Regions from separate parts of the Lysinibacillus sp. NPDC096382 genome, predicted to be linked through region 1. Evidence: riboswitches for the same ligand, from Rfam matches in the RefSeq annotation. Region 1 holds a riboswitch; the other holds the start of a gene.
What was found. A riboswitch is a leader RNA that binds a small molecule or an ion and turns the genes downstream of it on or off. The one in region 1 is predicted to bind FMN.
Positions count from the first base shown of each region.

Region 1 (3,192 bases):
TTCTCATCCACACCATGACGCTTTAAACCATCTAATGCACCGTCTAATAATTTGCTTGTAATAAATTCGTTGAAACGACCAACTACTACTGCTATTTTTAAATCCGTACCAATTAATTGTGCTTCAAATGTTTTACCCATTGTTCTTTTCTCCTTTTATATAGACATTTTATTTTCTTCCATTATTTGTTGACGACGATAAGTGGCCAATGCTTCTATGGAAATCATTTTTAAATGATGTAGCGCTGCATATTTAACAAGGTCATTAAAGCGTAGCATTTTGCCATTGTCCCCCATAATTTCACAAATAATGCCCGCAGGAATACTATGACATAGCTTGGCCAAATCAATTGTAGCTTCTGTATGTCCTCTACGCTCTAATACACCATTTTCCTTTGCAATTAACGGGAATACATGACCGGGTCTACGAAAATCCGCAGCTTTCGCTTGTGGTTCTAGCATTTTTTGTATAGTCATTGCCCGTTCAAAGGCACTAATTCCAGTCGTTGTATCTACATGATCTATACTAACGGTAAATGCCGTTTGATGATTATCTGTATTAATACTAACCATAGGCTTTAATGCTAATTTTTGTGCAAGATCCTGTGAAATCGGCGTACAAATAAGACCTCTTCCATAAGTCGCCATAAAGTTAATTGTTTCTGGGGTCATAAATTCCGCAAGTGCGAGTAAGTCCCCTTCGTTTTCTCGGTCCTCGTCATCTACTACAATGATCATCTTCCCTTGTTTTAAATCCTCTATTGCTTCATCAATTGAATGTAGCAATATCGCCACCTCCAGTTCGTAAAATGTATTATATCCATTATGCCTCGGCATAATTGCGTCAGGAATCTTTAACTTCTTTAAAGCAGATGTTTGGACTTCTGTACCTGTCGCTACAAAAATAATTGCTGAAAGAAGTCAAAATCCGTTTTTTGCTAAGAAGTCTCTTGAGATGGTTGGTGGTTCCTGTCCACGCTTAAGTTGATGCAAAATGTATTTTCCAACTAAATCGGTTTCTATATTGACGAGATCACCAATTTTTTTCATACCTAAAATAGTTTCCTTGTATGTGTGAGGTATCAGTGATACTGTGATACCGTTTTTCTCGACATGAAAAAGTGTTAGACTCGTTCCGTCAATTGTGATGGAGCCCTTTGGCATACAGTAGCTCGTTAACCCCTTCGATAGTTCAATATCAATATAGACTGCATTTGCTAATGGTCGCTTACGCACTATTTTCCCTACCCCGTCTACATGTCCGGATACAAAATGACCACCGAAACGTCCATTAGCTGACATAGCGCGCTCTAAATTTACCGGATCTCCAACTGCGAGCTGCTGTAAATTTGTTGCGCTCACTGTTTCAGGCATTACATCCATCGTTAGCTCTTGTTCATTAAAATATATCACTGTTAAACAAACACCATTGACCGCTATACTGTCTCCGAGCTTTACGTCCTCTACCATTTTCTTTGAAATAACGGTAATTTTCATACTTTGACGATCGCTTTGCATGGTTTTTACGGTACCAATATCCTCAACAATTCCTGTAAACATTTTTTCACCTACTTTCATTCATTTAATAATTTCCGTTCAAACAAAAAACCCCTTAAATAAAAGGGGTTTGGGAGTTTATCTACATAAGACGTCAACAAATAAACCTCATGGATATAATTTTTTTCCATAGGCTGTCATCTCATCGTTCTTCTCCCATCCAGACTGTCACTGTCGGTTTTGGATTTGCACCAAATCAGCTTGCGCTCACGGACTTTGAATTTCTTCATCACCGCCGATTGGGAATTTCACCCTACCCCGAAGAACTACTGCTATTCAATTTTTTAGCCAAATAAAACAAAAACTACTTCCCGACTATAAAATGGGAAGTAGTTAACATAAAAGCATACTCAAACAAACCTTATAAACTCAAGCGAATTTAAAAAGCTCACACTTTTACCCTTCTCCCATCCAGACTATAACTGTCGGTTTTGGATTTGCACCAAATCAGCTTGCGCTCACGGACTTTGAATTTCTTCATCACCGCCGATTGGGAATTTCACCCTACCCTGAAGGATATTTTTATTTAGCTATTTCTTACGATAACACTATTTTATTTTATTATCCAGATAATTCTTAATAAAAAATTTTTCTCTAACTAATTTCGCTTTCGTAAATTTGTACTGACGTTGGGTTTTCTCTTGAAATGAAGATAATACAGCCATCGCCTTTGGTCATTATAAAAGACCAAAGGCGTAACTGTTTAAAAAGGCAATAAATTATACAGTTAAACTACCATCAACAGAGACAACAGTACCAGCCATGAAGCTTGCTTTATCTGAAGCTAAGAATAGGACCACTTCTGCTACTTCTTCTGGTTCACCATGGCGTCCCATGCGTACACGTGCCATTTCTTCTGGTACGTATCCTGTTTTTTCAAGCGTTTCACCAACACTATGGAATAATGGTGTAACGATACCACCTGGACACACAGCATTAACACGAACACCTTTATTTGCATACTCGATTGCTGCACCTTTCGTTAAACCAATACCTGCATGTTTACTCGCGGAGTATACAGCAATACTGTGCTCTAGACGAATACCTGCAGATGAAGCAGTATTTATAATTGCCCCTTTGCCCTGTTTTTCCATTACTGGAATGACATATTTCATACCTAGGAAAATACCTTTTACATTGATATCCATATAACGATCGTATTCTTCTAATTCAACCGTTGTAAATGGTGCAAACTTTTGAATGATGCCAGCGTTATTGAATAATACATCGATACGGCCATACGTGTTTATAGCTTGCTGTACGTAATTGTGAACATCCTCTACTTTAGAAACATCCACTAGAACGAATATCCCTTCAATAGGAACACACCCCAATCTCTTCTGTAATAATGGCAACTTTCCGACATAATATTTCTCTATAAGAAATATTCATTGATTTTCACCCTTGCATTACTAAACTTACATTAATAAATAACAGTAGTTTAATTAAGCAATAACTAACTTAGAATAATAAAAGCCATATTAGAAGCAACTCTATAATTAAGGAACCTCTTGTCATTTAGCACGTTACTGTATAATGGCATTTTTTTATCTGCTTGACATTAAAAAATAATAGTGATATTGTGAGTCATTGTTCTTGTCAACGTTAACAATGAACGCAACGAATATGATTAGAT
Region 1 is NZ_JBIWFC010000014.1:110,386-113,577, forward strand. Features, by position in the region: gene ribH (6,7-dimethyl-8-ribityllumazine synthase) at 1-140, opposite strand, end outside; partial or broken gene ribB (3,4-dihydroxy-2-butanone-4-phosphate synthase) at 192-785, opposite strand; gene ribE (riboflavin synthase) at 921-1,559, opposite strand; FMN riboswitch at 1,701-1,826, opposite strand; FMN riboswitch at 1,952-2,077, opposite strand; gene ACIQZA_RS18210 (SDR family NAD(P)-dependent oxidoreductase) at 2,276-2,854, opposite strand.

Region 2 (3,192 bases), on a different contig from region 1:
TTTGAGCGATAAATAATAGCTCCAACATATATTGTTTAATTTTAATTCGGTGAAAAGTTTGTAAATAGTGATTGTTGGATTTTTACTTTTTTTCGCGAAATAGGTAAGCTTCCTAAAGTCCCTTGAAACAAGCCCAAGCAAAATCTATCAACTCTTACAAGCTCGTTAAATGGCTCTGTAAGCTTGCTACGATTGTTGTTGTAAGCTGACTCAAAGTTGAAACAATTGAGTTACTTTGGAATCTAAAAGCAACATACCAAAATGTCACCTTCGCACTTTAGTGGTATATAAAAAGAGGGAGGAATTACCTTCCCTTATGTATGATTTTATAGGTATTGCTCTTTAGCAAAAGAACCATCTTTCTTCGAAACCTTTCTATCAACCTCAATCAAACCTGCTAGTTCTAAATTCTGAATCAATGCACGAATTCTTCTCTCTTTAAAACCAACAACGTCAATAATCTCATTGTTGAATACAGTTGCAGGAGCATAACCAAACATCTTGCTACGATATTTCAGATAACAGTAAATCAAAAACCCATCAACCCCGATTTCATCACACAATACACAACGAGTAAATTCAAATACACTTATAGGTAATGTATCATCCCTTGAGAACATTAGACCTTCTTTTCCCTTTCGATTGTATTGTAGAAGTGGTTTCTTACATGTATATCGCCCACTATATCTTTTAAAAAATTCCTTCGATTGAGATTCGTCAATATCATCTGATAATTGTGTTACCTTAATACCATCTTTCCCTGTTAGGTCAGTGTATATTGCTTAAATTCTGTAACTCTTTCTCATCTAAAAAATCTGCAATTGCAAATTTAAGCAACAAAAAAACACCTCCTAGACTTTAACAGTCCAATAAGGTGTCATTACTTGAACACTATCCTAAATCATACTTTATTCTCGAAATTAACTCATATACATGGAACGCTGATGATGAATCCATTTACGCATTGTTGTGAATAGTAATGCCATGATGATGGTAATTAAAATACCTTTCACAATGTTAAATGGCAAAATACCAGCTACGATCATTTTATATAGTGAATCACCTACAACAGGCTCCATACCTAAAAAGTAAGTGTACATAGGTAAAAATACAACATAGTTAAGAATGCTCATTCCTACTGCCATTACAATTGTTCCAACAGCTAAACCTCCGATAAGGCCTTTAACTGTTTTGGAGCGATTAAACACAAAGCTCACTGGTAGAATAAATAAAATACCTGTTGCAAAGTTCGCAATATGTCCTACCGGTACTCCCGTTGGCGTGCCTGAGAAAACCCAGTCCAACACATTTTTAAATAATTCTACTAAAATACCGGCTATAGGTCCCATAGTAATCGCCGCTAGTAATGCTGGCATATCACTGAAGTCCACTTCCAAAAACGCTGGAAACGGCGGAATCGGGAAATTAAAAAGCATTAATAAAAACGAAATACTGCTCAGCATGCCAATCGTAATATACGATTGAAGTTTAACATTTTTCTTCATAGAAAACTCTCTCCTCTTTGCTGATTCAATCTCGCAAGAAGAAAGGTTACGACCTAATCGATCATCATCATGAAAAAACCCTTATGCAAAAGAGCATAAGGGAGAATAGGCAAGATTAAAAAACGCCATTAATTAACTATTTTCTGAGCATACGCTGCGTGAAATCACATCGAAAAAACGCTCGTACATAGTTAAATTCATAACAATGAATGACGATCGTACCTCCATCTTCTCCCATCCAGACTTTAACTGTCGGCCTTGGAATTGCACCAAGTCAGCCATGCAAAAAATCATTTGCACAGGTCGCGGGCTGAAGAGCCTTTCGTAAATCATGCGAGCTAATATGTCTTAAAGGAAACATTAGCGATTTACAACTCTATTACCGCCGGTCGGGATTTTCACCCTGCCCCGAAGATGAATCATTATTTTTTTGTTTCATAGCCTTACTATAATGAATTATTAGAGAAAAGTAAATAGCTTTGCTTAAAAAAATCCGATTAAACTTGTATGCTTTAATCACGTAAAAGTAGCTTAAGTCCATATTCATCTCATTCTAGAGGTGAGAGACACTTCTGTACAGGACGCTTTGCTTTCGCTACAAAAAAAATAATAGAGCATTCATGCACATATAGCGGCGAGAATGCTCCAAATATTTATTTGTTGTTAGGCTGTTTATGGCATATATCGTTTATTGGCTCCTACAGGCTTTGGCAAGAATTTCTTTAAATCAAATCCCTCCCAGCTTTCCTGTACAACATTGTCTAGACGTATTTGTTGATCAAAACTTGCAGCAGTAAGCATCATAGCTTCTATCATTTGAGTTGCCCGAACAGTATCCATGGTCGTTAAATCAAGCGGCTCATCAAATGTAACAATAACACCTTCTGCTACTTCTTTCACAGTGTATGTTAAATTTTCCGGTACAACTGGAACGTATACATCATCATTTTTATTTCGCATAACGGTAAGCGCTTCTGTTACAGTGGAAAAAGTTTTACGAGTATCGGGTGATAAATATTCAGCTCCATTTTCATCTTTATATAAATAATAATTAAAATGATTTGAGCTTGTTAAGACCATAGGCTTACTTGACTCTTCATCCTTAGAAAATTTGTAGGCTGTACCATCAGAATTTTCAAACTCAACATCTTTATACTCTGAATCTGAGAATGTATCCTGTAAAGTGTCTAAATATTCATTCGTATCTGCTGAAGCAACATCATAATCATTTTTCTTCGGCAATACATGAACTAGTTTATCGCCCTTCTCCTTTAATTCTCCTTTATATGGATGATAGTTAGTAAAACCATTTGCTTTCTCATCAATTTGCGGCGCATACTTTTCATACATTTGTAATGTTGTAGGCTTTCTCTTCGGAAAATCAGTAGCAACTCGTTCATTTGGAATGATATACGTCATCGGTACGCTATTCTTATCACGATTTGCCAAACCAATATGAAACACTACTGCATCTGTTAAATCTTCCTCATAAACAGATGATCGTAGAGACATGATCCTTGAATGTTCTGCTACGATGTTGTTGGATTCCATCATCTTATCGTGGTTGACAGAGCTTTTCGCTACATGACTGTCTGGCGATGTTGAATATTGAGAGGTTTCAGGCGCATTAGCCTGGTCTATTTTTGCATCATTATGATTTAGCAACGTCGAGCTTGTAAATACTGTT
Region 2 is NZ_JBIWFC010000001.1:517,362-520,553, reverse strand. Features, by position in the region: gene ACIQZA_RS02470 (hypothetical protein) at 327-533, opposite strand; gene ACIQZA_RS02465 (ECF transporter S component) at 921-1,505, opposite strand; FMN riboswitch at 1,728-1,925, opposite strand; gene ACIQZA_RS02460 (RNA polymerase subunit sigma) at 2,178-3,192, opposite strand, start outside.
Region 2: another riboswitch for FMN. It lies ahead of ACIQZA_RS02465 (ECF transporter S component); the one in region 1 lies ahead of ribE (riboflavin synthase).